3 regions of the Pseudocitrobacter sp. 73 genome follow, and region 2 is predicted to be linked to each of the others. Evidence: predicted binding sites of a transcription regulator. Region 2 holds the regulator's gene; each other region holds the start of a gene.
The links. Region 2 encodes CRP, which controls carbon source genes, mostly activating them, when cyclic AMP is high. Its sites were predicted from a motif close to ATGTGANNNNNNTCACAT; they were not measured.

Region 1 (10,412 bases), on a different contig from region 2:
AATGAAAAATCGACCGGTAAAAAAATGCGAAAAATCATTAACAGCTGTCGCGCTGGCACAACCTTGAGGTAATCGTCGCTTTCGGGCTCCAGTCGTTGTCGCTCAGTCGCGCGAGTAACGCTTTTCCGGCATCCGCGCCAATTTTTCGATGCGGCACAGCCATGGTGGTGAGGGGTGGCTGACACACCCGGCTCACATCGCTGTCGCCAAATCCAACAACCGCGAGATCTTCCGGCACTTTAATACGCCGACGCTGACACTCATACAGCACACCGCAGGCCAGCTCATCCGATTCACACACCAGCGCGTCCAGTTCCGGCCAAGCCAGCAGAAATTCCGGAAGCTGCGCTGCACCGGTGGAAAACGTGGGCGACGACGCCGCGTTAATGACGCGATCCGGGGAACGGTGATGACGCAACATCGCCTTGTACCACCCCTGCAGATGCTGTTGAAACACCCATTTTTCCTGATTGGCGCAGAGTAAGCCTATGTTTTGATAACCACGTGTGATCAGCATTTCGGTCAGTTCAAACATCGCAGCAGCATGGTCAATGCCGATATTCATATCAATAGGATCGGCACGCACCGCGCCAATCTCCATCACCGGAATCGACGCATTTTGCAGCCAGTTGCGCACGTTTTCACTGTGTTCGACGCTCAGCAGTACCGCCGCCGCGATATTGGAAGCCAGCAGGGTTTCCAGCAGTTTTTCTTCCTGCTCCGGCTGATGCTGAGACTCCGCCAGCATGATTTGATAGCCAGCCGGTTGCAGCACCTGCTGTAAACCCGCAAACATTTCTGAGCAGCCGAATTCGCTAAGATGCGGCACGACCATCGCGATCGTCCACGATGAGGCGGAAGCCAACGCGCTGGCCGCCAGATTCGGCACATAGCCAAGCTCCTGAACGGCGGCTTCAATTTTCTCGCGTAACTTATCCGATACCGCCTCGGGCGTTCGCAGGGCCCGGGATACGGTCATCGTGCCAACCCCTGCCAGCTGGGCGACGTCGGCCAGGGTAACCTTTCCCGTACTGCGTCGTTTTCGGGTTATCGACATTTGAATTCCTGAGTAAACGCTATGTTATTAGAGAGTTAGCGATCATTTTTTCTTCACATGTTGGGCAGTATACGCCGGAAATCCACAATTTTGCTGTGAATTGATGCGCCTCGATTTGATAGCGCTATCACAATTTCCAATGATACATTTTGATAGCGCTATCTTTGTGATAATCATCACGGTTACCAACTTCGCCGTTGAATAAAGTTTGCTCATTCCACACATCCCGTTGCAGGAGAATCCATGTGCTGAACCAATGGCTGAATGACACCACCATTGCACTAAGAAGTGAGGTCGAAAACTGGCCTCAGGCGCTGGAGATTTGCGCTCAGCCGCTGCTTGAATCGGGCGTAATCGAACCCGGTTACGTGACGGCGATAATCCAGCAGCATCAAAAATTAGGCCCCTATTACGTCCTGGCGCCCGGCCTTGCAATGCCGCACGCCCGCCCGGAAGAAGGCGCTCGGGGAATGGGATTGTCATTACTGAAATTACAGCACGGCGTGGCATTCGACGCCGATGAGTTTGATCCCGTCGATGTGATTATCATGCTCGCGGCCCCCGATAAGCACAGCCATATTGAAATGATTTCTGCGCTTGCCGAGCTTTTTTCCAGCGAAGACGATCTCGCATTGCTGCATCAGGCGAAAACATTAGAGGAGATTACAACCATTATTTCCCGTTTCTGATTTTATTTTTTCTCCGTTTTACATGCTCACGATCTCTCCTGACATCGTGCGCCCGTACTCTACTCAAAATAAGGTAACAACCATGAAAATAATGGCAATTTGTGGCTCCGGTTTGGGCAGTAGTTTTATGGTGGAAATGAATATCAAAAAAGTACTGAAGAAATTAAATATTGAGGCGGAAGTCGAGCATTCAGATTTATCTTCGGCAACACCCGGCGCTGCCGATCTCTTTGTGATGGCGAAAGATATTGCCAGTAGCGCCAGTGTTCCGGAAAGTCAGCTCGTCGTCATTAACAATATTATCGATATTAATGAATTAGAAACTAAGCTCAGCGCTTATTTCTCGGCACAATAATCCTGATTAAAGCGAGGCGGATATGTTTATCCTTGAAACGCTAAATTTTGTTGTCGATATTCTTAAAGTCCCTTCCGTTCTGGTCGGGTTAATTGCCTTAATTGGCCTCGTGGCACAGAAAAAATCATTTTCTGATGTAGTAAAAGGTACCATCAAAACCATTCTCGGCTTCATTGTGCTGGGCGGCGGCGCATCCGTACTGGTGGGTTCACTGAATCCACTTGGCGGTATGTTCGAACATGCATTCAACATTCAGGGCATCATTCCTAACAACGAAGCGATCGTCTCTATCGCGCTGGAAAAATATGGCGCATCAACGGCGCTCATCATGGCCTTCGGCATGGTAGCCAATATCATCGTCGCCCGCTTCACGCGTCTGAAGTACATCTTCCTGACCGGGCACCATACGTTTTATATGGCGTGCATGATCGGCGTTATTTTGACGGTGGCGGGCTTCGACGGCATTGGTCTGGTGTTTACCGGGTCGCTGATTCTTGGTCTGGTGATGGCCTTCTTCCCGGCGCTGGCGCAACGCTATATGAAGCGCATTACCGGTACTGACGATATCGCGTTTGGTCACTTCGGCACGCTGGGTTATGTGCTTTCTGGCTGGATTGGCAGCGTGTGCGGAAAGGGTTCCCGCTCTACTGAAGAGATGAACCTGCCGAAAAATCTGAGCTTCCTGCGCGACAGTTCGATCTCGATTTCTCTCACCATGATCATCATTTACATGATTCTGGCCGTCAGTGCCGGACGCGAATATGTTGAAACCCAGCTCAGCGGCGGACAAAACTACCTGGTTTACTCCATCATTCAGGCCATCACCTTTGCAGCGGGCGTGTTCATCATCTTACAGGGTGTACGCTTAATCCTCGCAGAAATCGTGCCGGCCTTTACCGGCTTCTCGGAAAAACTGGTGCCTAATGCCCGCCCGGCGCTGGATTGCCCGGTCGTCTATCCCTATGCGCCTAATGCGGTTTTAATTGGTTTCCTGTTCAGCTTCCTCGGCGGGTTGGTTGGTTTGTTCCTGCTCGGGCAGTTCAAACTGGTATTGATTCTGCCAGGCGTTGTACCGCACTTCTTCACCGGCGCCACCGCAGGCGTGTTTGGTAACGCCACCGGAGGCCGACGCGGCGCAATGATCGGCGCATTTGCCAACGGCTTGTTGATCACCTTCCTCCCGGTATTGCTGTTGCCAGTGCTTGGCGCGATTGGCTTCGCGAATACCACCTTCTCCGACGCGGATTTCGGCGTCGTCGGCATCATCATGGGTAACCTGGCACGCTACCTCTCACCGATGGCGATTACCGGCCTGGTCGTGGCGCTGTTCGCGCTACTGGTGGTCTACAACATCGTGAAAAGTAAACCCGACGCGCAGCAGCAAGACACAGGAGCAAAATCATAATGCATGATGAACTGAAAAGACTGGCGCGCGATATTCGCGTTGCCACGCTGAAATCCTTAACCCAGCTCGGTTTTGGTCACTATGGCGGCAGCATGTCGGTGGTGGAGACGCTGGCGGTGCTGTATGGCGATGTGATGCGCATCGACCCCGCCGACCCGGACTGGCCGCAGCGCGACTATTTTGTCCTGTCGAAAGGTCATGCGGGCCCTGCGCTGTACAGCACGCTGGCAATCAAAGGCTATTTCCCGATGGAGGAGCTGGCCACGCTTAACCAGAACGGCACGCGCCTGCCAAGTCACCCGGACCGGCTCAAAACGCGCGGCGTGGATGCCACTACAGGCTCGCTCGGCCAGGGGATATCTATCGCGGCGGGCATGGCGCTGTCGCATAAACTCGCCAGCCGTCCTAATCGCGTGTTTTGCATTGTCGGCGACGGTGAGCTGAACGAAGGTCAATGCTGGGAAGCGTTCCAGTTTATCGCCCACCATAAACTGAACAACCTGCTGGTATTTATCGACTGGAACAAGCAGCAACTGGATGGCGAACTGGACGACATTATCGCCCCCTTCGATCTTGCGGAAAAATTCAACGCTTTCGGTTTCGATGTACAAACGGTAAAAGGCGACGATATTGCAGCGATTCAGGCCGTCACCCGCCCGGTACGCAGCGGCGATGATCGTCCCCGCATCGTGATCCTCGATAGTGTGAAAGGGCAAGGTGTGCCTTATCTGGAAAGTCTGAGCAATACCCACCATCTGCGCCTGAATGATGAGATGCGAGAGGCGCTGAATGAATCTATTCGCCAACTGGAGGCCGCGTATGATTAAGGTTGCACCTGCGGGAGAAAAAGACGCCGTTGAAATGCGTAAGGTCTACGCCGGGTTTATCGCGGAACAGGTCAAGGCAGGCAGCGAGATTATTGCACTGGAAGCAGACCTGATGAGTTCGATGGCGATGGATAGCGTACAGCGCGAATTTCCCCAACACGTCATCAACTGCGGGATCATGGAGGCCAACGTGATTGGCACTGCCGCAGGGCTGGCGCTGACCGGGCGGAAACCCTTTGTCCACACGTTTACCGCATTCGCCAGTCGCCGCTGCTTTGACCAGTTATTTATGTCGTTGGATTATCAGCGCAATAACGTCAAAGTGATCGCCTCTGATGCGGGCGTCACTGCCTGTCACAACGGCGGCACACATATGTCGTTTGAAGATATGGGCATTGTGCGCGGCCTGGCGCACTCCGTGGTGCTGGAAGTCACCGACGCAGCAATGTTTAAAGATATTCTGCGCCAACTCGCTACCCTGGAAGGTTTCTACTGGGTACGTACCATCCGTAAACAGGCACCCACGGTTTATCAGGAGGGCTCGACATTCACCATCGGTAAAGGAAACGTTCTGCGCGACGGCAATGACATCACGCTAATCGCCAACGGTATTATGGTGGCGAAAGCGCTCGAAGCGGCGGAAAAGCTTTCTGCTGAAGGAGTGAGTGCCGCCGTTATCGATATGTTTACGCTCAAGCCTATCGACCGAATGCTGGTGAAGAACTATGCCGAGAAAACCGGGCGAATTGTCACCTGCGAAAACCACAGCATTCATAACGGGCTGGGCTCGGCGGTGGCGGAAGTTTTGGTGGAAACCTGCCCGGTCCCGATGCGCCGTGTGGGCGTGAAAGAGCGCTATGGCCAGGTAGGAACGCAGGATTTTCTGGAGCAGGGGTATGGGCTCACACGCGATGATATTGTCGCGGCGGCAAGGAAATTGCTGTAGTAAAGGTGTAAAAAAAGCGGCCGTGAGGCCGCTTTAGAGGAACTGTAGGGCGCACGCTGTAAATAGCCTGATGGCGCTGCGCTTATCAGGCCTACAAAGCCCGCAGTAATACGAATTAAATCGCCCAACCGCCCGCATAAAACGCCACCAGCGCTACCGCAATCACGATAGTGCCGATATTCAGCTTACGCCACTCACCAGACACCACGCGGCCAATCACCAGTGTGGCGAAACCGATCATAATGCCGGTCACAATGTTGCAGGTCAGCACGATAAATACAGCGGTAATCAGGCCAGACATCGCATCAACAAAGTCGTTGAAGTCAATACGTGCCACGTTGCTCAGCATCAGCAGGCCAACGTACATCAGCGCCGGAGCGGTGGCGTAGGCCGGAACCAGATAAGAGAGCGGAGAGAGGAACAGAATCAACAGGAACAGGATGCCGACGGTGATCGCCGTTAAGCCCGTCTTGCCGCCCGCCGCCGTACCGGCTGCAGATTCGATGTACACTGCCGCTGGCGCTGCGCCAACAAACGCGGAGAACACGCTGCTCAGGGAGTCAGTGGTCAGCGCTTTGCCGCCGTTGATAATCTGCCCGTCTTTGTCCAGCAGGTTAGCCTGACCGGCGACGGCGCGAATAGTGCCAGTGGCATCGAACACCGCCGTCATCACCAACGCCAGTACGCTAGGCAGCACGATCGGGTTCAGTGCGCCCATGATATCCAGGCTGCCAATCAGCGAGTTACCATTGTCATCGCTCAGAGAAGGCATGGCGAAGAAACCGGAGAAGTGCACATTCGGATCAAAAATCAGGCCGACAATCGACACCCCGATAATGGTCAGCAGAATGCCGCCCGGCACTTTTAGTTTTTCGAGTCCGATAATCATCGCCAGACCGACCAGCGACATAATTACCGGGAAGCTGGCAAAGTGACCCAGCGCAACTGGCAGACCATCCAGCGGGTTCTTGATCACCAGGCCGACGCCGTTTGCCGCAATCAGCAGCAGGAACAGGCCGATACCAATACCGGTGCCGTGCGCGATTCCCTGCGGCAAATTGCGCAAAATCCAGCTACGGATGCCCGTCGCAGAAATAATGGTAAACAGAACACCCATCAGGAACACCGCGCCCAGCGCGACCGGAATGCTGATTTGTTGGCCCAGCACCAGGCTGAACGCAGTGAATGCGGTCAGCGAGATAGCGCAGCCAATGGCCAGCGGCAGGTTAGCCCACAGACCCATCACGATGGAGCCGACGCCTGCCACCAGACAGGTAGCCACGAAGACTGCCGCAGGCGGGAAGCCTGCTTTGCCCAACATCCCCGGCACGACGATAACGGAATAGACCATCGCCAGGAAGGTGGTAAGACCGGCGACAATCTCCTGACGAACGGAGCTACCACGAGCAGAAATTTTAAACCAGGCGTCGAGTGAACCGCCGGTACGCGCTGAAGGCGTAGACATAGAAAACATCCCCTGAAAATTTTTATCATTCGTTCGCATACGTGGTGGAGCATCCACTGACAGTTAAACGTCATCTCCTTGTGCTTAAACCTCGCGGCAAAGGGGAGCCGCAAAAAAGCAAACGTTTAACTCCGCGCATACAATACGGTTGAGCGTTACCTGCCACCCTGCACATGCAGAATGGGTATTTTCTGGACGACAGCGGCAAATTGACTAAGCATAAAACGTCAAAAATGCCAGCAGAAGGCGTCAGAATTTTAAGGCAAACGATTATCTGGTTTTTATGGCACCATTTTCAACTGATGTTTACGCCATTTCGCTAAAATTCGCTTATGACGATGAAGAAATCGCCAACTCATGCGCAAACGTTATCGTTCATGCGCAATCTAACAACATTTTTGTTGCAACTCTGGCGTTATTCACCGGGAAGTGAAAAGGGGCCGCCCTTCGCAATCGCCTGTTGCCAGGCCGGACGTGCTTCCACACGCGCCTTCCATGCGGCGATATGGGGCAGAGACGGTATCCCACCGCGAGAAAGCAGCGCAAACAGCGGAAAACTCATCTGAATGTCCGCCATGCTCAGGCTCTCCCCCGCAAACCACGGCGTTTTCGCCAGATGCGACTCAATAAACCCGGCATGCGTGGCAATCTGCCTATTCAGCCAGGCTTTCTGGACGCCCGTTCCCAGCACTTTCCCCACCGTGCGCAATCCCAACGGCACCGGGGATTTGCCCAGCATCTGCAAAACCAGCTTGATCATCATGAGCGACATCAACGAGCCTTCGGCATAGTGCAGCCAGAAGCGATACTGTAGTTTTTGGTCGATTTCCTGCGGTTTAAAGCGGTTTTCGGGATCGCCGATTTCCTGAAGATATTCGAGGATCGCGCCAGATTCAGCAATAACGTGCCCGTTATCTTCGACAATCGGCGATTTTCCCAGCGGATGGATTTTTTTCAGGGTGTCGGGAGCCAGCATATCAGCCCCGCGCTGATAGCGAACAATCTGGTAAGGCAGGTTCAACTCTTCCAGCGCCCAGAGCACGCGCTGCGAGCGGGATTGATTCAGATGGTGGACGGTTAACATGATTTTCTCCGCAGGTTTGTTCAAATTAACTATAGGAACAGACGGCGATCCCCGTAAAAATTGCGGCGAAAAAAACGTCAATCTGACTGGCGAACAGGGGGAGGAGAGGTAGACTTAAAGTGTCAGCACAAACCGGAACCTCCAACCCGTAGCTCGACCGAGGGATGCTGATGTCGGGGGAAACCCTCCCATGAACCAGTGGGATAGAGCGAAAGACAAAGACCGGAACATACGAAAGCGCCCAGTTGTGGCGCTTTCGTTTTTTATTCGTCTTCCAGCAGGCGCGCGCCCGTTCCTTCTTCCCCCAGTTTGTCACCAGGGTTACGCAGCGGGCAGTCACGCAGTGACATACAGCCGCAACCGATACAGCCATCAAGCTGATCGCGCAGCGCTTCCATCGAATGAATGCGTTTATCCAGCTCCTGACGCCACTGGGTGGTCAGGCGTTTCCAGTCTTTTTGCCCCAATGTATGCCCTTCGGGCACCACGCCCAGCGACTCGCCGATCGTGGCGAGCGGAATGCCCAGACGCTGAGCGATTTTAATGATGGCTACATAGCGCAGCACGTCACGTTTATACCGCCGCTGGTTGCCCGCGTTGCGCTGGCTGCGGATGAGGCCTTTGCTTTCATAAAAGTGCAAAGCGGAGACGGCAACCCCGGTACGTCTGGCGACTTCGCCCGGTGTAAGCAGCGTTTTAATGCGCGTTGGTTTTTTTTCCATTTTCTGCTTTACCTCAAGTTAACTTGAGGAATTATACTCGCCAGCAAGACAAAAGTTGAAGCAAAAATAGACAACGGGGAGAGCCTTATGTCCCATCGGGAAATTATTCAAACGCTTATCGAATGGATAGATGAACATATCGATCAACCACTGAATATTGATATCGTGGCGAAAAAATCCGGCTACTCGAAATGGTATCTACAACGGATGTTCCGTACCGAGATGCGTCAAACGCTGGGTGACTACATTCGTCAGCGTCGCCTGCTATTGGCTGCGCAGGAGTTGCGTAATACCCAGCGCCCGATTTTCGATATTGCCATGGATCTGGGTTATGTTTCCCAGCAAACCTTCTCGCGTGTTTTCCGCCGTGAATTCGACCGCACGCCGAGCGACTATCGCCACCGTCTTTCCGCATGAACAACACGCCGGATAGCGCTTGCGCTTATCCGGCCTAAAGGTAAAACAGAGCCCTTTCCTTATGTAACTATTGTCAGCGATAAATGGCGCAATTTGCCGCGTTTACCTCTGGTGAATAAAGCAGCAATTGTGATATAGTTCACACTATAGAGTGAAACAAAAACAGCGTTTCATATCATTTGTGAATGCCTGTCGATAGCCAGAGTGGACTACACCTTCGTGAGAACGCCGCGCTGTCAGGGCATACCGTTTATCTCTGAGGATAAGGTCTCATGGTTTCTATCTCTACAGGTGTCGTACTGTTACGCTGGCCGCTTTTCAGCGCCATTCTGATGTTCCTTGCCAGTACGCTGAAAATTCGCTTGCGCAAAGCGGATTACGCGGGTCTCGCGGTGATTTGTAGCGCGCTGGGCGTGGCCTCTGCCTGCTGGTTCGCAACGGGGTTGTTGGGAATTACGATGGTGGATATTGCGACTATCTGCAATAACATCAAAGAGGTGATGGTGGAAGTGATGAGCCAGACACCGCCAGAATGGCCGATGGTGTTGACCTGATAAAACCCTATTTATAAAAAAACCTGCTTTCGCAGGTTTTTTTATGTCTGAAAATCAGAACGGGATATCGTCGTCGAAGTCCATTGGCGGTTCGTTAGACGGTGCCGGAGCAGCCTGCTGCTGCGGACGAGACTGCGCGCCGCCGCTGAACTGGTTGCCGCCCTGTGGCTGCTGAGGCTGGCCCCAACCGCCCTGCTGCTGACCCTGACCACCTGCCGGTGCGCCGCCGCCCTGACGACCACCCAGCATCTGCATGGTGCCGCCAACGTTGACAACCACTTCGGTGGTGTATTTTTCAACGCCGGACTGATCGGTCCATTTACGGGTACGCAGCTGGCCTTCAATATAAACCTGAGAGCCTTTACGCAGGTATTCACCCGCAACTTCCGCGAGTTTGCCGAACAGCACAACACGGTGCCATTCAGTTTGCTCTTTCATTTCACCGGTCGCTTTATCACGCCAGGATTCGGAAGTAGCCAGCGTAATGTTGGCAACTGCGCCACCATTCGGCATGTAGCGTACTTCCGGGTCCTGGCCCAGATTACCGACGAGAATCACCTTGTTTACGCCTCTGCTGGCCATGATTGTCTCTCCTGAATGTGTTTCTTAATAGTGTAAACGCGCGATTGTAGCATTTCAAAGAGGCGTTTTGATAGCATGCGACGGTGATTCCACTAAACTCGTTTACGTTGAATATCTTACACTCAACAATGGAATGCACATTCCACTACTGTATATTCATTCAGGGTGAGTTGTGTCATAATTAGCCGTTTCCGCCGTTTGTCCTTCAAGCAAATCTGGCAAGCCGAGTCTCTACCGGGAAAGGTAAATGGATAAGATCGAAGTTCGGGGCGCCCGCACCCACAATCTCAAAAATATCAACCTCATCAT
Region 2 (10,412 bases):
CTGTTGCAGCGTGCTGTTCACCTGCGTCAGATCGTTATCGGTTGGGGCATCCGGGTTGCTGATATCCAGCAGTTTCGCCAGCAAGCCCAGCGTGGCGTAGTTGCTGATGTCATACGCCATCGGCGGAATGGTCGCCGCCAGTTTTTCCAGCGCGTCAACGGTACGCAGGGTGATACGCGCGGCAGACTCTTTGCCCATCGCGTGGATCAACACGCCGGAATCGTTGAAGGCAATCAGTTGGTTGGCCTGATAACCGTGCGCCAGAAACGCGCCGGACATCGCTTTACCAACAATCAAACCAATCACCGGGTGACCGGCCAGACGCGCATTGGCATACGCCCCGGCAGCACCGGCCAGCGCCTGGTGAATACCGAACGCTTCTTCACGACGGCCATAGGCCTGACTCGGCACATCAATCACCGCGATAATCGGGCGTTTAACGGCTTTATCGGCATCGGCGGCGACGGTTTCGCTCACCACTTTCGCCAGCGTCCAGCCTTCGAGCAGGCCAACTTCACCTTTTGCGGCGCGAGGGAAATGGTTATTGGCATCGGGAACAACAGCCACAAAACGCACTGCTTCCCCGTTGATTTCGCCATCAGCCGCCTGGACTGACGGGCAAAGACCTTGTACGCGTTGTGCGTTCGGGGCCAGTTTTTCCAGCCACAATGCCCCACGGCTTACTGAGTTACTCATCATTTCACCTCCCGGGCAAAAAGCGCGTTAATCTGTTCAGAATCAGCCTGTTTGCGGGTGTCGAAATTCGTCAGGCGATCCAGATACCAGTCGTAGTTATCGGTGCGATGTTTCGCCGGTACGCCTTTGGCAATCGCGTCGTTCATCGCCGCTTTCACCGCGTTAACGCCGTCACCCACCAGCGCATCGACCAGACCGCTTTGATAACGCACTTCGCCACCGGTCATGCTCCAGATAAACGGACGATCGCGGGAGTCATATTCGGCAATCCCGGCTTCCTGTTCGATAACCTGCGGGCCGTTCAGACCAAGACGCGCTTCGCGGGTGACAATCAGATAGCTGCACAGCGCGGCCGCGATAGACATCCCGCCGAAGCAACCCACGGTACCGGCAACAATTCCCACTACCGGGGTATAACGGCGCAGGTCAACAATCGCGGCATGGATATCGGCAATCGCCGCCAGACCGAGATTCGCTTCCTGTAAGCGCACGCCACCGGTTTCGAGGCAAAGTACCGCCTGCGTCGGGATACCCTTACGGTTATCTTCCGCCGCCAGTTCAAGCGCCGCCGCCATTTTTGCGCCGGAAACTTCACCCATGCTACCGCCCTGGAACGCGCCTTCAATCGCCACAACCACGGCAGGTTGACCGTTGATGGTACCTTTGGCGACAACCATGCCGTCATCGGCCTGCGGCACGATGCCCTGCGGCCCAAGCCACGGAGAAACGATGCCTTCAAACGGGTCCAGTAGTTCGCGGTAGCTGCCGTCATCCAGCAGCGCGTGCGCACGCTGACGTGCTTTTAATTCGATAAAACTGCGGTCATCACGCATAGCTCACCTCCTCAAAGACCTGTTCGATACGAATGCGAGCCACGCCAGGGGTTGCGCCAAAATCGTGGACAACCATCTTGCCGGAGGGCAGTTCGCTCACAAGGCTCAGGCGGTTGAACAGCGCTTCCCAGCGGGCGCGGCTGTTGTCCACCGAGGTGGTGATATCAATCGTCAGGGTTTTCTCCTGGTCGGCGGTGAATAACACCTCCATATCCCCGGAGCCCACAACGCCCGCCAGTGCTTTGCCGCTTACAGTGCGGCTGGCAGGCAAAGAGATCGTAATGTGTTCCATAACATCCTCTTAATTCGGTAAATAAGGCGCGGAAGACGCGTCAATACGGTCGAGAAACAGCGTGGCGGCCAGCAGGTCGGCAGCGCCGCCCGGTGACGCGTTGAGCGCCAGCATTTGTGCATCGAGTATGGCAAGCGCCTCGCGGCCTTCAGGCTGTGCGGTGCCGCCAGCAAGCAGGACAGCACGCGCGCCGTTTTGCATGGTTTCAAGGCCTTGCATTCCGCTGCGCGAGAGCACGCAGGTGTCGCTGAGCGAGGTCATAATCGCCATCAGCGCATCCAGCCTGGCGTGCGTTTCGCTGCTGCCGTTGAAGCGGCTTAAACGAAGCTGAGGTAAAGCGCGCTGCATCACGTGCGGAAAAGCCTGCTGCGCTTCTTCCCTCGCCCCTGGCACGCGATAGCGGTGCGTGGCGCGAAGCCCTTTGCTGAACACTTTCGGCGCGACAGCATCCGGCAACATCGCCAGTTTCGCCGCCGTGGTGCTGATGGCTTTCGCCGTACCGGCACCGCCGAGCATCGCCACCGCGCTGACCAGCAGGCCCAGCGCCCAAATCGCGCCACGGTGAGTATTCACACCGTTCGTGGCAGCCATCATCTGTTGCTCGCCTTCGCGTCCCAGTCGCCCAATGGTTTGTCTGAGCGCGACATCCGCCGGACGCTGCCAGCTTTGCTGCGCCAGGGCATGAAACGTCGGGGTCAGGCTGTGGGCGGAACGCTCCATCAGCGCCAGCGTCAGGTCGTGATGCGCCCCGCTGCCCCGGCTGTCCACCAGACCGGGTTTCGGGCTTAAACGTGCTTCGTCGACAAGACATTGCGTGGCGGTTCGCGCCAGCCATTCGGCACCGCCTTCAACCTGAATCTGTGGCAGAAGTTTCATTACCAGCTCCGGAATTTCGCAGGTGGGTTGTACAAACCACCGGACCATTCCACCAGGTCGGACACGCTGCTGGCAGCCAGCAGGGAACGGGTGGCGTCGGTACGGCGAATACCCATATCTTCCGGGTAAACCACTTTGCCGCTCTTACGCAGCTCAGCAACACGTTTGGCATCTACGCCCAGGCCAATATCGGTAATACCGGCAACGGCGGCGACCATCGCGCGGCGCTCTTCCAGGCTTTCCGCACGGTAGAGGTAAGCGATACCTTCTTCGGTCAGCACGTGGGTCACGTCATCGCCGTAAATCATGACCGGCGCCAGCGGCATCCCGGAGGATTTCGCCACTTCAACGGCATCCAGCGTTTCGACGAAGGTCGGTTTCACACCCGCCTGGAAGGTTTCCACCATCTGGACGACGAGTTTTTTACCGCGCTGCATCGGGTCTGGTTCGGTGATCATGTTCAGCCAGGCAGGCGTTGCATGACGACGACCGTGTGGGTCATGGCCCATGTTTGGCGCGCCACCGAAACCGGAGAGACGACCACGGGTGACGGTCGAGGAGTTGGCGAGGCCATCAACCTGTAACGTTGAACCGATAAACATATCCACCGCGTACTGACCTGCTAACTGGCAGAACGCGCGGTTAGAACGCATTGAACCGTCGGCACCGGTAAAGAACACATCAGGACGGGCGCGGATGTACTCTTCCATCCCCAGTTCGCCACCGAAGCAGTGCACGCTTTCCACCCAACCGCTCTCAATCGCCGGGATCAGCGTCGGATGCGGGTTAAGCGTCCAGTGTTTACAGATTTTGCCTTTCAGGCCGAGCTGTTCGCCGTAGGTTGGCAGCAGCAGTTCAATCGCGGCGGTGTTAAAACCGATACCGTGGTTGAGTGACTGCACCTGATGCTCTGCGTAGATGCCTTTAATCGCCATCATCGCCATCAGGATGTGTTCTTGTTTAATCAGACGCGGGTCGCGGGTAAACAGCGGTTCGATAAAGAACGGTTTGTCTGCGACGACCACGAAATCAATCCACGAGCCGGGAATATCCACGCGCGGCAGGTCGCATTCGTCGTCCACCAGTTCGTTTACCTGTGCGATGACGATACCGTCGTGGAAGGCGGCCGCTTCAACCAGCGCTGGCGTATCTTCAGTACTGGCGCCGGTGTAAAGGTTGCCTTTGCTGTCGGCTTTAAAACCGGCAATCAGCGCCACGTTCGGGGCCAGGTCAACATAAAGACGGGAGTAGAGTTCGATGTAAGTGTGAATCGCACCGATCTCCAGCAAGCCATCTTCCAGCAGTTGCGAAATACGCAGGCTCTGCGTGCCGGAGAAAGAGAAATCCAGCTTATGAGCGATGCCTTTCTCGAAGATGTCGAGGTGTTCACTGCGACCTACGCTTGGCATGATCATATGCAGGTCATGAACAATCTGCGGGTTCACTTCAGCAAGGGAACGAGACAGGAAATCTGCCTGTTTTTGGTTATTCCCTTCTAATACCACTCTGTCGCCCGGCGCGATCAGTTTTTCCAGCATTGCGACAAGGTCTGCCGTCGGTAGCACCTTGCCCTGCACCGGTACAGACGCCAGGCGGCGCTGTTTCTCAGTGCGTCGCGTGTTCCATACCCGTGCGGGTGTTTGCCCAGATAACATTATTAACCTCCTGATTCAGCGAATCATTTTGATTTGCTTAACACTGAGAAGAGTCTGAACCCTGGTGAGAAAGTCATCAATTAAGCTTAGGAAGGAATCATTAGCCTGAGAGTAATAATCACATTAAAAATTTGTGACGCAGGTCAACTCAAAAAGGGGTAAAAGAGGCTACCACCGCCCATTTTCTTAAACAGAATCAAAAAGTGACGGTATAGTAGTCAGCAGATTAAAAGAGAACATCGCAACGTTATGGCCCAAATTACTCCCGCAGAGTTTGCTGTCCCACAGGACGATTCTTCCACGTTTCGCCCGATGCCCGGCATCAGCAACCCGCATCTGCAAACCATGCTGCCGAGGCTCATCCGCCGTCGGCTACACTTTACGCCGCACTGGCAGCGCCTCGATTTACCCGACGGCGACTTTCTGGATATCGCCTGGAGCGAAGATCCCATGCAGGCGAAGCACAAACCCCGCCTGGTGGTGTTTCACGGTCTGGAAGGCAGCCTGCACAGCCCCTATGCACACGGTCTGATTCAGGCAGCGAAAGAACGCGGCTGGCTCGGCGTGGTGATGCATTTTCGCGGCTGCAGCGGCGAACCGAATCGCCTTAACCGTATTTATCACTCCGGTGAAACAGAAGACGGCACCTGGTTTTTAAACTGGCTGAAGCAGGAACTGGGCGATGCGCCCACGGCGGCGGTCGGTTATTCACTCGGCGGCAACATGCTGGCCTGCCTGCTGGCGAAAGAAGGCCCTACGGTTCCGCTGGATGCTGCGGTGATTGTCTCCGCGCCATTTGTGCTGGAGGCCTGTAGCTATCATATGGAAAAGGGCTTTTCGCGGGTGTATCAGCGCTATTTGCTCAACCTGTTAAAAGGCAACGCCTCGCGCAAACTGGCGGCGTATCCTGGCACGCTGCCGGTCGATTTGCGCCAGCTTAAGCGCGTGCGCAAAATCCGTGAATTTGATGACTTGATTACTGCCAAAATTCACGGTTTCGCCGACGCTATCGACTATTATCGTCAATGTAGCGCCATGCCGTTGCTCAATCAGATAGCCATTCCAACGCTGATTATTCATGCGAAGGACGATCCCTTTATGGATCAACACGTTATCCCCGATGCCGACTCACTCCCCGCCTGCGTCGAATACCAGTTAACGGAACATGGCGGCCATGTCGGCTTTATCGGCGGCACCTTCCGCCGACCGCAAATGTGGCTGGAGCAACGTATTCCCAACTGGCTGATGCCGTGGCTTGGAGGTGAAAAATGATCATTCCGTGGCAAGACATCGACGCTGAAACGCTCGATAACCTGATTGAAAGCTTTGTGTTGCGTGAAGGCACCGATTATGGTGAATATGAACGTTCACTTGCGCAAAAGGTCGCCGACGTAAAACAGCAACTACAACGCGGCGAAGCGGTACTGGTGTGGTCGGAACTTCATGAAACCGTCAACATCATGCCCCGCAGCCAGTTTCGCGGTTAATCTTACCGACTCGGGAGTTGTTCGCTATGTCTGCCAAACATCCGGTTATCGCCGTCACGGGTTCCAGCGGGGCGGGAACCACCACCACCAGCCTCGCGTTCCGCAAGATTTTCGCCCAGCTTAAACTCCACGCCGCAGAGGTGGAAGGCGACAGCTTCCACCGCTACACGCGTCCGGAAATGGACTTAGCGATTCGTAAGGCGCGCGATATGGGGCGTCATATCAGCTACTTCGGCCCGGATGCCAACGACTTCAGCCTGCTGGAACAAACCTTCCGCGAGTACGGGTACAGCGGCACCGGACAATCGCGAAAATATCTGCATACCTATGATGAAGCGGTGCCGTGGAATCAGGTGCCGGGAACCTTCACCCCGTGGCAGCCGCTGCCTGAGCCGACCGACGTGCTGTTTTATGAAGGGCTGCACGGCGGCGTGGTTACGCCGCATCACGATGTGGCGAAACATGTCGATTTACTGGTGGGCGTGGTGCCAATTGTGAACCTGGAGTGGATCCAGAAGATGATCCGCGACACCAGCGAGCGGGGTCACTCCCGCGAGGCGGTGATGGATTCCGTGGTCCGTTCGATGGAAGATTACATCAACTACATCACCCCGCAGTTCTCGCGCACACATCTTAACTTCCAGCGCGTGCCAACGGTCGATACCTCCGATCCCTTCGCCGCCAAAGGCATTCCGTCGCTGGATGAAAGCTTTGTGGTGATCCACTTCCGCAATCTCGACAATATCGACTTCCCATGGCTGCTGGCAATGTTGCAGGGCTCGTTTATCTCGCATATGAATACGCTGGTGGTGCCTGGCGGCAAGATGGGGCTGGCGATGGAATTGATCATGACGCCGCTGGTGCAGCGGTTGATGGAAGGGAAGAAGATTGGGTGAAGGGTGCAGGCTGGGCCCCTCACCCCGGCCCTCTCCCGCAGGGAGAGGGAGAAAATCAGCGCAGAACCTGAACACCGCACGGTCAGTCCCCTCTCCCTGCGGGAGAGGGTTAGGGTGAGGGGTGTCTCAACTTACCCCTCCACCACCTCATAAGAATGGGTAATGTTCACCGCTTTGCCCAGCATCAGCGCCACTGAACAGTACTTCTCTGCCGACAAATCCACCGCGCGGGACACCGCAGCATCTTTCAGTTCTTTACCCGTCACGATGAAGTGCAGGTTGATGTGGGTAAAAATACGCGGGGCTTCTTCGCGGCGTTCAGAGGTCAGTTTAACTTCACAATCGGTCACGTTATAACGCCCCTTTTGCAGAATCGACACCACGTCGATAGCGCTACAGCCGCCCGCTGCCATCAGCACGATTTCCATCGGGCTTGGTGCTTTATCACCTGAGTTGCCATCCATCAAAATCTGGTGCCCGGAAGCTGATTCACCCAGGAAGGTTAACCCTTCAACCCATTTCACACGCGCTTGCATAGTTGTCACTCCAAAGTTGCAAATTTATTGTCAGATTACGCGCACATAACAAATCTCGCAACGGAAGTAGACCTGGGTCATGCTGAAGCGAGACACCAGGAGACACACGGCGAAAGCTATGCTAAAACAGTCGGGATGCTACAGAGATACATAAACGTACTGCATGTATGCAGAGGACATCACATACTGGTCGCGACAATCTTTGACGACCGACTTCCCAGGTAGAGGGAAGGATATTATTTCAACCAGTGGCGGCCTGATTTATGCCGCTGGCGATAGCTTATAACAGAGGATAACCGCGCATGGTGCTTGGCAAACCGCAAACAGACCCGACTCTCGAATGGTTCTTGTCTCATTGCCACATTCATAAGTACCCATCGAAGAGCACGCTGATTCACCAGGGTGAAAAAGCGGAAACGCTGTATTACATCGTTAAAGGCTCCGTGGCAGTACTCATCAAGGATGAGGAAGGCAAAGAGATGATCCTTTCCTACCTCAACCAGGGCGATTTCATCGGTGAACTGGGCCTGTTTGAAGAGGGCCAGGAACGTAGCGCCTGGGTTCGAGCGAAAACCGCCTGTGAAGTGGCGGAAATCTCCTATAAGAAATTCCGTCAGCTTATCCAGGTTAACCCGGATATCCTGATGCGTCTCTCCTCTCAGATGGCGCGCCGTCTGCAGGTGACCTCTGAGAAAGTCGGTAACCTGGCGTTCCTCGACGTTACCGGTCGTATCGCACAGACGCTGCTGAATCTGGCGAAACAGCCGGATGCCATGACCCACCCGGACGGTATGCAAATCAAAATAACCCGTCAGGAAATCGGTCAGATCGTTGGTTGCTCCCGTGAAACGGTGGGTCGCATCCTGAAGATGCTGGAAGATCAGAATCTGATCTCCGCACACGGTAAAACGATCGTCGTTTACGGCACGCGTTAATCCCGTCTGACGGCGTATTGTTCACGCAATACGCCGTTTTTGTCTCTTATGTGGCGCAGGCTGATTTACCACCCGGAAGTCAACTATGCACTGCGGCAAACGCTGGTGTTATGTTTGCCGGTCGCCGTCGGCCTGATCCTCGGCCAGCTTCAACACGGTTTACTGTTCTCTTTAGTGCCTGCCTGCTGCAACATCGCCGGGCTGGATACTCCCCATAAACGCTTCTTCAAACGCCTGATTATTGGTGGATCGCTGTTCGCCGGATGCAGCCTGATTGTGCAATTGCTGCTGGCTGATGATATCCCGCTGCCGTTTATCCTCACGGGTCTGGCGATGGTGCTGGGTGTTACCGCCGAAATCAGCGCACTGCACGGGCGATTGCTTCCGGCTTCGCTGATTGCCGCGATTTTTACCCTAAGCCTGGCGGGTAACATGCCCATCTGGGAGCCGTTACTTATCTACGCACTCGGCACGTTGTGGTACGGGCTGTTTAACTGGTTTTGGTTCTGGTTGTGGCGCGAACAACCGCTGCGCGAATCGTTAAGCCTGCTCTATCGCCAACTGGCGGAGTACTGCGAAGCCAAATATAGCCTGCTGACGCAACATACCGACCCGAACACCGCCCTGCCGCCGTTGCTCAACCGTCAGCAGAAAGTGGTCGATCTTATCTCCCAGTGCTATCAGCAGATGCACATGCTGGCGGCGAATCAGCACAATGATTACAAGCGCCTGCTACGCGCCTTCCAGATGGGGCTGGATTTGCAGGAGCACATCTCGGTGAGCCTGCACCAGCCGGAAGAGGTACAAAAACTGGTCGAGCGCAGCCACGCCGAAGTGGTGATTCGCTGGAACGCACAAACCGTCGCCGCGCGCCTGCGGGTCATGGCCGATGACATTCTTTATCACCGCTTCCCGACGCGCTTCAATATGGATAAGCAAATTGGCGCGCTGGAGAAAATTGCCCGCCAGCATCCCGATAACCCGGTTGGGCAGTTCTGCGCCTGGCACTTCAGCCGCATCGCCAAAGTGTTGCGTTCTCAGCGCCCGCTTTATCCGCGTAATCTGATGGCCGATAAAGAGCGCCGCCTGCCGTTGTTCCCGGCGTTGAAAAGCTATCTGTCACTGAAATCACCCGCCCTGCGTAATGCCGCGCGTTTAAGCGTGATGTTGAGCATCGCCAGCCTGATGGGGGCGGCACTGCATCTGCCAAAACCTTACTGGATCTTAATGACCGTGCTGTTGGTGACGCAAAACGGCTACGGCGCGACGCGCGTGCGTATCTTCCACCGTGCAGCGGGTACGCTGGCGGGGCTGGTGATTGCCGCTGCAACGTTGCACTATCATTTCCCGGAAGGGCTTGCGCTGGCCGCGATGCTGGTGATCACCCTGATAAGCTATCTGATCATTCGCAAAAGCTACGGCTGGGCAACCGTGGGATTTACCATTACGGCGGTATATACCCTGCAATTGCTGACGCTCAACGGTGAGCAGTTTATTGTCGCACGTTTCGCCGACACCATTATTGGCTGCCTGATCGCCTTTGGTGGCATGCTGTGGCTGTGGCCGCAGTGGCAAAGTGGTTTGCTGCGGAAAAATGCGCATTCAGCGCTGGAAGCGGATCAGGAGGCAATCCAGTTAATTTTGAGTGACGACCCTGCCGCGGAAAAACTGGCGTATCAACGTATGCGCGTCAACCAGGCCCATAACGCCTTGTTTAACTCGCTCAATCAGGCGATGCAGGAACCGGGCTTCAATACGCACTATCTGGAAGATATGAAACTGTGGGTGACGCACAGCCAGTTCATCGTTGAGCATATCAACGCGATGACCACGCTGGCGCGTGAGCACGATACGCTCTCGCCGGAACTGATGCAGCGTTATCTGGAATCGTGTGAAGTCGCCCTGCAACGCTGTCAGCAGCGTCTGGAGTATGATGAATCGGGCAGCAGCGGGGATGTGAACATCATGGAGTCGCCGGATACGCTGTCCCATGGGCCACTCAGCACCATGGAACAGCATCTCCAGCGTATTCTGGGCCACCTCAACACCATGCACACTATTTCGTCGGTGGCATGGCGTCAGCGGCCACGGCACGGTATCTGGCTAAACCGCCATATTAACTAACGACCTTTGCCACTGCCTGAGCAAAGCGCGTCATGCCGTCGTCGATGTCTTTTTCTTCCACCACCAGCGACGGCGCGAAACG
Region 3 (10,412 bases), on a different contig from region 2:
CCCATGCAGGAACGGTGCTACGTCTTGCTTATGCAGAAAATAGTCAGCCCGTGAAAGACGCACTTCGCTATCTTGGTGACCAGATAGAAGAAAAAACGCACGGTGAAATCAAAGTGATGTATTTCCCCGACGGGCAGCTGGGAGGTGAACGCGAACTGGTTGAGCTGACACAGGTTGGCGTGGTGGACATCACCAAAGTGTCATCAGGACTGATGGAAAGCTTTTCCCCGATGTACGGCGTTTTCTCCCTTCCCTATCTTTTTGCAGACCGAGATGAATATTACAAAGTGATGGATAACCCGGAGGTCATGACATCAGTTTATCAATCGACTGAGGCGCAAGGGTTTATCGGCATCGGTTGGTACGATTCCGGCGCACGTAATTTTTATATGAGCAAAGCGCCCGTGCGCAGCATCGCAGACCTTAAAGGTAAAAAGATCCGCGTAATGCAAAGCGAAACGGCAATACGGACGTTAAAGCTGCTAGGCGCATCGCCAATCGCCATGAGCCAGGCGGAAGTCTATACCTCGCTTCAACAAGGCATTCTCGATGGTGCTGAAAATAACGAGTTTGCGTTGACCATTGCCAGACATGGCGAAGTCGCCAGGTTCTATACCTATGACATGCATACTCGCATTCCCGATATTTTGGTGATGAGCTCGCTGACACTAGAAAAACTGACGCCAGAGCAGCAGCAAATTGTTAAAGACGCAGTTAAGGCATCGATTGCATTTGAGAAATCAGCGTGGGATGCCGAAATCGAAAAGACAAGACAGCAGGCCATTAAAGACTTCAATGTTGAATTTTTTGATATTGATATCAAGCCGTTCCAGCAGGCAGTGCAACCTATTTATGCCAGTTTGAAAAACCGCCCTGAACTGGATGCACTCTATCAAAAAATACAAGCGGCTAAACACTGACACGTAAGGGAAAAAAATGGAATTAATAAGGAAGTGGCTTGACCGTGTACTGGAGGTGGTTTGCTGTCTGGTGCTGGCAATGATGGTCGCGGTCTCGTGCTGGCAGGTTATCAGTCGTTACATTGTTGGCCAGCCCAGTACCATTACCGAAGAACTTCTGCGCTTCTCACTGGTCTGGATTTCCATGCTGGGAATGGCTTATGTCGCGGGTAAACAACAACATATCAGCTTGACCATCCTCGTCGACAAAGTATCGCCACGGTTGCGTAGTATTTGGCTGATCATTCTACAGCTAACGTTCGTTGCATTCTCCGTTTGGATTTTAATTATCGGCGGTCTGAAAATTTCATCCATATCAATGCTACAGGTTTCGCCCGCATTAGGGATTCCGATGGGGCAAGTCTATTACGCACTACCGATTGCGGGAGTGCTCATCATCATTTACAGCGTAATGAACATTATCGATGCGCTAAAAGCCCTCTCCTCTCCTTACTCACAGCATGTGGAGAAATGACATGATTGATCCTATTTCAGCCTCACTGACTCTGATTGGCGTATTTGTTGTGCTCCTGGCAATGGGAGCGCCAATTGGTATTTGTATCGTAATCGCCTCTACCTGCACGATGATGCTGGCGCTGCCGTTCGATATTTCAATGTTTGCGACCGCGCAAAAAATGTTCTCCAGCCTCGATAGCTTTGCTCTTCTGGCTGTCCCCTTCTTTGTTTTATCTGGTGTGATAATGAACAGTGGGGGGATAGCTACCCGACTGGTCAATTTTGCCAAACTGTTTACCGGCCGCCTGCCCGGCGCACTGTCTTACACTAACATCGTCGGTAATATGATGTTCGGTGCTATTTCCGGCTCAGCAATTGCAGCATCAACATCGATTGGCGGCGTGCTGGTACCGATGAGTGCAAAAGAAGGATACAGCCGCAGCTTTGCTGCCGCCGTTAACATTGCTTCTGCTCCTACCGGCATGCTCATTCCCCCGACCACAGCCTTTATTCTGTATGCACTGGCCAGTGGCGGTACATCCATTGCAGCACTATTTGCAGGAGGAATGGTCGCTGGCGTACTGTGGGGTGTAGGCTGCATGCTCGTCACCTGGTTTGTGGCAAAGCGACATAATTATCGCGTCTTTTTTGCGCTGCAAAAAGGAATGGCGCTTAAGGTAACCCTCGAAGCAGTCCCGAGCCTGCTATTGATCGTGATTATCGTGGGTGGCATCGTAAAAGGTATATTTACGGCCATTGAGGCCTCTGCTATAGCAGTCGTCTATACCCTTTTCCTGACATTGATATGCTATAAGACACTGAAAATAAAAGATATGCCGTCTGTATTTATTCAGACGACCGTGATGACGGGTATCATTATGTTTCTTTTGGCCACGTCCTCCGCAATGTCATTCTCCATGTCGATAACCAATATTCCCACTGCGCTAAGCGAAATGATTCTGAGCATTTCTGACAGCAAGGCGCTCATTTTGCTGGTGATTACGGTATTTTTGTTAATTATCGGCGCATTTATGGACATTGGCCCTGCAATTCTGATATTCACCCCTATTTTACTGCCAATAATGGTTAAACTGGGTGTTGATCCCGTGCATTTTGGCATCATCATGATCTATAACCTGGCAATTGGTACAATCACTCCTCCTGTCGGCAGTGGGTTATACGTTGGCGCAAGTGTCGGCAAGGTTAAAGTAGAAGAAGTTTTAAAACCGTTGATGCCTTTTTATATGGCGATCATCAGTGTACTTTTACTGATTACCTATCTGCCTGAGTTAACGTTATTCCTGCCGCGTCTGCTCGGTGTTATGTAAAACATACCCCCTCTTTCTCGTATGAAAGAGGGGGATGTAAAAAAAATCGGTTATCCGTAAGGATAACCGACAAAAGAAAAGCAAAGGCAGAGGAATTAATGATTAAAACGTATAACCGATACCAACACGGAAACGTGTTTGGCGCTCATCACTCGTGCTTCTTACAGAAACGTTACCAACTTCAACAAACGGAGACCATTGGCCTATCAGGTAAGCCGTTCTGAAATTGAATTCGTAGTTATCCTTACCATTATCAAACTGATCATACTTATTAGCTTTCTTGTAAATCCCTTCCAGAGTCCAGTCAAAATTATTCCATTTATATCCAGCCCAGACATCCATACGATTTATTTTATCATCATCGCGATCATCAGAAGATCGACGTACATATTCAAAACGGTAACGCGCACCTACCCACCAGCTTTCATTTAATGTCCAGGTTGCTCGCAAATAGGGCTTGTATGTTGAGTAGCCATTACCCGCTTCGAGTACAAAACCCGGTTGCCATGCAACATCTCCAGTTTTGAACTGATAACTTACCGTATATTCATTACCCTGTACTTCCATATCATTGAATGGACGATCGGTATCGTCGCCACCTGATTTTGAAATAGCTTCAATGGCAAAACCGAAACCGTTACCAAATCGATGAGATATATAAGCACGGTCATAATTTGCTTTACTATCATCAAGAAACTCATGACGAACATCAACATAGACCGCATGGGCGCTGGTGGTAACCAGAGGCAACAAAAGAAGAAGCGCTTTTTTCATAAAATAATATCCATATTAATTAATATCAACATATGCCATAGGCACTGTCGCTAACGTTAATATCCATATAAAAATGATTCAATATCATTGTGATTTTTTAATTAAATTTGAGCGCAAATTCAAAAATACGCAATAAATTTATGAAAAATATATTCATAAAATAAAGAAAATAATAAAAATAGACTTTTAAATGAATGTATTACCCGGCAAAAAAGAATGTAACCAAATGAATAAAAAGGTTTTCTTACAATTATTCAGTTAGTGAGTTAATAAATATTAGCTATTACCAACACAAATATAATCTCGCTATTTAGCTATTAGCGATGCAATTAGCGATTATCCTGGCTGGAGTGCCATGTACTAATAATCTATGGCATTCTGACAAAGGCAAACATGCTTAAAATATGTTAGCGCAATTTGAATCCATAAAACTAACACAGGCATATTTTTAAAAGCGCCGACCTAACAGTCAGACGTTAAATAAAAAAGCCCCCGCAGCCTAACCCTGCGGGGGCTTTCGTACCTCACCTTACGGCAAGGCTATGGATACAAACTTATTTTTTAGCTGCGAAACGTGCAGCAGCTTCGTCCCAGTTCACCACGTTCCAGAACTCTTTGATGTAGTCCGGGCGGCGGTTCTGGAATTTCAGGTAGTAAGCGTGTTCCCAAACGTCCAGGCCCACAATCGGGAAGCCGGATGCGCCAGAGATAGCTTCACCCATCAGCGGGGAATCCTGGTTAGCGGTAGAAACAACAGCCAGTTTGTCGCCTTTCAGCACCAGCCATGCCCAACCGGAACCGAAACGGGTCGCAGCCGCTTTTTCGAATTCTTCTTTGAATTTGTCAACGGAACCGAAATCGCGCTCGATAGCTGCTTTCAGATCACCCTGCAGGGTGGTGCCTTTTTTCAGGCCTTTCCAGAACAGGCTGTGGTTAGCGTGGCCGCCGGCATTGTTACGCAGGAAGGTTCTTTTCTCAGCCGGGATCTGGTCCAGTTTGGTGATCAGTTCTTCAGCAGACAGGGAAGCGAACTCCGGCAGGCTTTCCAGCGCGGTATTCGCATTATTCACGTAGGTCTGGTGGTGTTTAGTGTGATGGATTTCCATCGTCTGCTTATCGAAGTGCGGTTCCAGGGCATCGTATGCATAAGGCAGTGATGGCAGGGTATAGCTCATAATCTTCTCCATTATTGTCGGGCGGCAAAGTGTTAACGCCGCGTAAGCAGTTGGTTCATTATAGTTAATTAAATGATATTGAAAATGATTATCAATGCCGTAGTTTTTATAAGGTTATAACTTTCTGTTATGTGCCTGATTTTACGAGGCTTACAAGCCAGAAATACGTTGCCTATCAATGTGAAAGGCACAACCGCCTGGCTTTTTACGCAGAATGTAAAAGTGTGAAGCCACTCACCACGACATTGCTCTGATGGTCATTATTTGATTCACGGTGGCAATTAATGGAAGGTTAATAAATCGCATACTTTTTAAGCTCAACGGGTTGGCAGGAAGCCTGAACCAACAACAACCCGTTGAGGAAACAATAATGAATAATGCGATTATGATGGGCATTTTCTGGCATTTGATAGGCGCAGCCAGTGCAGCCTGTTTCTATGCCCCTTTCAAGAAGGTCAAACACTGGTCCTGGGAGACGATGTGGTCCGTTGGTGGCACCGTGTCGTGGCTTATTCTCCCCTGGACAATCAGTTCCCTGCTGTTACCCAATTTCTGGGCCTACTACGGCTCATTTAGCGCCTCAACCCTGATGCCGGTCTTTCTCTTCGGCGCGATGTGGGGCATCGGCAATATCAACTATGGCCTGACGATGCGCTATCTCGGCATGTCGATGGGCATCGGGATTGCGATTGGCATTACGCTGATTGTCGGCACGCTAATGACGCCGATTCTGAACGGTAACTTTGATGTGCTGATCAACACCAAAGGCGGCCGCATGACGCTGCTGGGCGTGCTGGTTGCGCTGATCGGCGTGGGCATCGTCACCCGCGCGGGCCAGTTGAAAGAGCGCAACATGGGCATTAAAGCGGAAGACTTTAACCTCAAGAAAGGGCTGTTGCTGGCGGTGATGTGCGGCATCTTCTCAGCAGGAATGTCATTCGCGATGAGTGCTGCAAAACCGATGCACGAAGCGGCGGCTGCGCTGGGCGTTGACCCCCTCTACGTCGCACTGCCTAGCTATGTCGTTATCATGGGTGGCGGCGCGCTGATCAATCTCGGATTCTGCTTTATTCGTCTGGCAAAAGTGAAAACATTGTCAGTAAAAGCGGACTTCTCGCTGGCAAAACCGCTGATCATCACCAACGTATTGCTCTCCGCGTTGGGCGGCCTGATGTGGTATTTGCAGTTCTTCTTCTACGCCTGGGGCCATGCCAAAATTCCGGCGCAGTATGAATACATCAGTTGGATGCTGCACATGAGCTTCTACGTGCTGTGCGGTGGTCTGGTTGGTCTGGTGCTGAAAGAGTGGGCCAATGCCGGTCGCCGTCCGGTCGGCGTGCTGAGTGTCGGCTGCGTGGTGATTATCATCGCGGCGAATATTGTTGGGCTGGGTATGGCGAGTTAATCAGGCAACCACTCCGGTGCGATGACGCCACTGACCTGGCGTCATCCCCACCTCGCGATTAAACACCACCGAAAAGTAGTTACTGTCCTCAAAACCGCACTGCATCGCCACCTTTCCGATCATCAAATCGGTATGCTGCAACAAATACTGCGCGTGGCAGATGCGCAACTGACGCAGATAGTGATTCACCGTCATGCCTGTCTGTTGGCGAAACTGCTGACGCAGCGCACGTTCGCTACAACCTTCCTGCGAACAAAACAGATCGAGAGAAAATGGACGATTCAGGCTTCCGGCAAGCGCACTCAGCAATCGGTCGAGCAATGCTTCGCTTTGCGTCGCTTCCAGATTATCGGTAGCGTAGCGATAACGTTTGAAAGAGACCACCAGTTGGGCAAAAAGCAACTCGGCCATTTCATTCGCCAGCGGTTCATCTTTACGGCTTTCATGCTCCAGTTGGGTGATGATTTGCCGCGTCTGAGTCATTCCGTTGCTGCCAATGCGCCAGTGCGGCGTCCAGGCACTGCCGTTCAGTCCGGGCAGGTAGTTTTGCCAGTCCAGATTAAGCTTCAGCCGCTCGGGGCAGTAGATAATATTCTGTAAAACCAGATCGTTAACCGAGGCGTAGGAGTGTTTATCTTCCGCGCGGATGTAGAAGAGATCGCCCCGCGTGATGCGATAAGGGCGATCGTTGAGCATATGCAGGCCGTTTCCGCGCCAGACCAGCACCAGCTCGCAAAATTCATGGGTATGCTCCGCAAAGACGTTTTGCGGATAACGATCGGCGACCGCCACCGCTTGCCCGGGGCGAGCAAAGAATTCCTCTTTTCGCAGAACTAAGTGACCCGACACAGCCATACCTCACGACTTATAACGCACTATTGTCGCAGTTCTACGCTGAGAAAACGTTGATAGCCGCCGCGTTACTGCAAGGTGGCATCACGGCCCTGGCGAATATCGCGCGGTGACCAGTCGAATTCCCGGCGGAACAGGGTGGAAAAGTGGTTGCTGTCGCCAAAGCCACAGTGGTAGGCAATATCCGTTACGCTTTCGTCGCTGTGGCGCAGCAGATGGCGGGCCTTAATCAAACGCAGGCGATTGAGATAACGCTGCGGCGTCAGGCCCGTCGAGTGTTTAAGCTGGCGATGAAGCGTGCGCAGCGACAGCGAAAACTGCTCGGCCAGCGCTTCCCAGCAGACATCTTCCGCAAAATGCTCTTCCAGCCAGGCCATCAACTGGTTCAGGCGTGCGTCATTATCAACACTGCCAGCAACCTGGGTTCCACGACGCAGCAACACCAGCAGTTGCATAAAGAGAATTTCGCGATTGGCGAGTGTTGCTGCATCCATGTTGTCATCCACCTGCGCCATTTGCTCGAGGATAAAGCGCACCTGTTGCAGGGTGCTCTGGCTTACGCGCCAGTGGGAAGGATAATTACCCTCTTTCTCCTGCGGCAGCAGTTGATCGAGCCCGGAAAGAAACTGGAACGCTTCCGGCGAGCGGTAAAGGACATTGGTCAGACAAAGGTTATCGGTGTGCTCATAAAGATGGCGATCCGTATCGCGAACAAAACAGACCGTACCGCCGCAAATGGTATGCGGCTGACCATTGAAAACATGAATACCGGTCCCCTGCTCAACAATCACAATTTCATGAAAATCATGATGATGCTCAGGAAAAGCGGGCTGCGGAAGTCGCGGTTCAATCGCTACAGGTAATCGCCCTGAACGGAAAAAATCCACACTGTGCAATACGGTCATAACGCCCCCACTCAATGAGAAAAGTTATCAGGATAGTAATCGGGGGTGGCTAACCTCACCTTAAAGTTTCGACACCAAAGGGCGCAAACCTGGTCGTTTTTTCAAGAAAGGCCGGGAAAGATCGGGAATTGCGGAGAGCGTCACACCCGCGCAATACGGGGCGATTGGCGGAAATTGTGAGCTCTCTCACGTCTACCTTTGCTTTCTTGCCAGCCGTCCATTTTGCTGTCAGTGATGAGAAGGTCACGCTCGTACGCGCTTCTTAGACTGGGTCCAATGACATTAAGAAGGACTCCAGCCATGACTCTTCGCCATTGTGTGGCCGTCGATTTAGGGGCATCCAGCGGACGCGTGATGCTTGCCCGCTACGACACCGGGCAACACACACTCTCTCTGCACGAAATCCACCGTTTCGTGAACTGCCTGCAAAAACAGGATGGATTTGATACCTGGGATATCGACGGGCTTGAGGCGGAGATCCGCACCGGCCTGAACAAGGTGTGCGAACAGGGCATCCTGATCGACAGCATCGGTATCGACACCTGGGGCGTGGATTACGTTCTGCTTAATCGCGACGGTCAGCGCTTAGGCCTGCCGGTCTCCTACCGTGATAGCCGCACCGACGGTGTGATGGCGCGGGCGATTGAACAGCTCGGGAAAGCGCAAATCTATCGCCGCAGCGGTATTCAGTTCCTGCCGTTTAATACACTCTATCAGCTACGCGCGCTGGTTGAACAGCAGCCGGAAATCGCCGCCGAGGCGGCCCATGCCCTGCTGATCCCCGATTACTTCAGCTATCGCCTGACCGGCAAAATGAACTGGGAATATACCAACGCCACCACCACGCAGCTGGTCAATATTCAGACTGATAACTGGGATGAAGACCTGCTGAACTGGACCGGCGCATCACCGAAATGGTTCGGAACGCCAACGCATCCTGGCAACGTGATTGGTCACTGGATTTGCCCACTGGGCAACAAAATCCCGGTGGTGGCCGTCGCGAGCCATGACACGGCAAGCGCAGTCATTGCTTCGCCGCTGGCGAACAAAGACGCCGCTTATCTCTCATCCGGTACCTGGTCATTGATGGGCTTTGAAAGCACTACGCCATACACCAGCGAATATGCCCTGGCAGCAAATATCACCAATGAAGGCGGTGCAGAGGGGCGTTATCGGGTGCTGAAAAACATTATGGGATTGTGGCTGCTTCAGCGTGTGATTAAAGAGCAGAACATCACTGACCTGCCTGCATTGATTGCCGAAACGGAACAACTCAGCGCCTGCCGTTTCCTGATCAACCCCAATGAAGACCGTTTTATTAACCCGGACAACATGAGCGCTGAAATTCAGGCCGCCTGCCGCGAGACCTCGCAGCCGGTGCCGCAGCGCCCTGCCGAACTGGCGCGCTGTATTTTCGACAGCCTTGCCCTGCTTTACGCCGACATTCTGCACGAACTGGCACACCTGCGCGGAAAACCGTTCAGCCAGCTGCATGTTGTCGGTGGCGGTTGCCAGAACCACTTACTCAACCAGCTTTGTGCCGACGCCTGCGGCGTGACGGTGGTGGCGGGCCCGATTGAGGCCTCCACGCTCGGCAATATCGGTGTTCAGCTGATGACGCTGGAAGAACTGGGCACCGTTGATGATTTCCGTCAGGTGGTGACCGACAACTACGGCCTGACCACCTTCACCCCTCATCCTGAAAATGAAATTGCCCGCTACGTTGCGCAGTTTCAGCAAAAACGACTGACAAAGGAGCTTTGCGCATGACCACTCAACTTGAACAAGCCTGGGAACTGGCGAAACAGCGTTATTCCGCCATTGGCATCGACGTCGAAGAGACCCTGCGTCAGCTCGATCGCCTACCGGTATCCATGCACTGCTGGCAGGGCGATGACGTCGCCGGTTTTGAAAACCCGGAAGGCAACCTGACTGGCGGCATTCAGGCGACAGGGAATTACCCAGGAAAAGCGCGCAACGCGACTGAACTACGTGCCGATCTGGAACAGGCACTGAGCCTGATACCAGGTCCCAAGCGTCTGAATCTGCACGCTATTTACCTCGAATCTGAGACGCCGGTTTCCCGCGATCAGATTAAACCTGAGCACTTTAAAAACTGGGTGGAATGGGCGAAAGCGAATCAACTGGGTCTCGATTTCAACCCGTCCTGCTTCTCGCATCCACTGAGCGCCGACGGCTTCACGCTCTCTCATCCGGACGCAAAAATTCGTCAGTTCTGGATTGATCACTGCAAGGCCAGCCGCCGCATCTCCGCTTACTTCGGTGAGCAACTGGGCACGCCGTCAGTGATGAATATCTGGATCCCGGACGGCATGAAAGATATCACCGTCGACCGCCTGGCGCCGCGCCAGCGTCTGCTCAATGCACTGGATGAAGTCATTAGCGAAAAACTGAACCCGGCGCACCACATTGATGCGGTGGAGAGCAAGCTGTTCGGTATTGGCGCAGAAAGTTACACCGTGGGCTCTAACGAATTCTATATGGGCTACGCCGCCAGCCGCCAGACCGCGCTGTGCCTGGATGCGGGCCACTTCCAC

Region 1: the regulator CRP is predicted to act here: its motif matches at 9,095-9,112, upstream of F0Q32_RS02240 (YjcB family protein).
Region 3: the regulator CRP is predicted to act here: its motif matches at 7,983-8,000, upstream of rhaS (HTH-type transcriptional activator RhaS).

The regions. Positions count from the first base shown of each region.
Region 1 covers NZ_VTZO01000003.1:68,946-79,357, reverse strand. Annotated here, with positions in the region: gene F0Q32_RS02295 (LacI family DNA-binding transcriptional regulator) at 38-1,057, opposite strand; gene F0Q32_RS02290 (PTS sugar transporter subunit IIA) at 1,303-1,746, shown strand; gene F0Q32_RS02285 (PTS sugar transporter subunit IIB) at 1,829-2,101, shown strand; gene F0Q32_RS02280 (PTS ascorbate transporter subunit IIC) at 2,124-3,506, shown strand; gene F0Q32_RS02275 (transketolase) at 3,506-4,333, shown strand; gene F0Q32_RS02270 (transketolase family protein) at 4,326-5,279, shown strand; gene F0Q32_RS02265 (NCS2 family permease) at 5,395-6,744, opposite strand; gene F0Q32_RS02255 (glutathione S-transferase family protein) at 7,160-7,828, opposite strand; gene soxR (redox-sensitive transcriptional activator SoxR) at 8,092-8,550, opposite strand; gene soxS (superoxide response transcriptional regulator SoxS) at 8,638-8,967, shown strand; gene F0Q32_RS02240 (YjcB family protein) at 9,240-9,521, shown strand; gene ssb1 (single-stranded DNA-binding protein SSB1) at 9,576-10,103, opposite strand; gene uvrA (excinuclease ABC subunit UvrA) at 10,351-10,412, shown strand, end outside.
Region 2 covers NZ_VTZO01000016.1:163,346-173,757, reverse strand. Annotated here, with positions in the region: gene mdcE (biotin-independent malonate decarboxylase subunit gamma) at 1-696, opposite strand, end outside; gene F0Q32_RS18100 (biotin-independent malonate decarboxylase subunit beta) at 696-1,529, opposite strand; gene mdcC (malonate decarboxylase acyl carrier protein) at 1,522-1,821, opposite strand; gene F0Q32_RS18090 (triphosphoribosyl-dephospho-CoA synthase) at 1,831-2,697, opposite strand; gene mdcA (malonate decarboxylase subunit alpha) at 2,697-4,352, opposite strand; gene F0Q32_RS18080 (hydrolase) at 4,602-5,624, shown strand; gene F0Q32_RS18075 (YheU family protein) at 5,621-5,839, shown strand; gene F0Q32_RS18070 (phosphoribulokinase) at 5,866-6,735, shown strand; gene F0Q32_RS18065 (OsmC family protein) at 6,867-7,271, opposite strand; gene crp (cAMP-activated global transcriptional regulator CRP) at 7,574-8,206, shown strand; gene F0Q32_RS18055 (YccS/YhfK family putative transporter) at 8,255-10,330, shown strand; gene F0Q32_RS18050 (aspartate aminotransferase family protein) at 10,323-10,412, opposite strand, start outside.
Region 3 covers NZ_VTZO01000019.1:52,058-62,469, forward strand. Annotated here, with positions in the region: gene F0Q32_RS18500 (TRAP transporter substrate-binding protein) at 1-920, shown strand, start outside; gene F0Q32_RS18505 (TRAP transporter small permease) at 937-1,434, shown strand; gene F0Q32_RS18510 (TRAP transporter large permease) at 1,436-2,743, shown strand; gene F0Q32_RS18515 (oligogalacturonate-specific porin KdgM family protein) at 2,846-3,517, opposite strand; gene sodA (superoxide dismutase [Mn]) at 4,072-4,692, opposite strand; gene rhaT (L-rhamnose/proton symporter RhaT) at 5,063-6,097, shown strand; gene rhaR (HTH-type transcriptional activator RhaR) at 6,098-6,946, opposite strand; gene rhaS (HTH-type transcriptional activator RhaS) at 7,018-7,854, opposite strand; gene rhaB (rhamnulokinase) at 8,155-9,624, shown strand; gene rhaA (L-rhamnose isomerase) at 9,621-10,412, shown strand, end outside.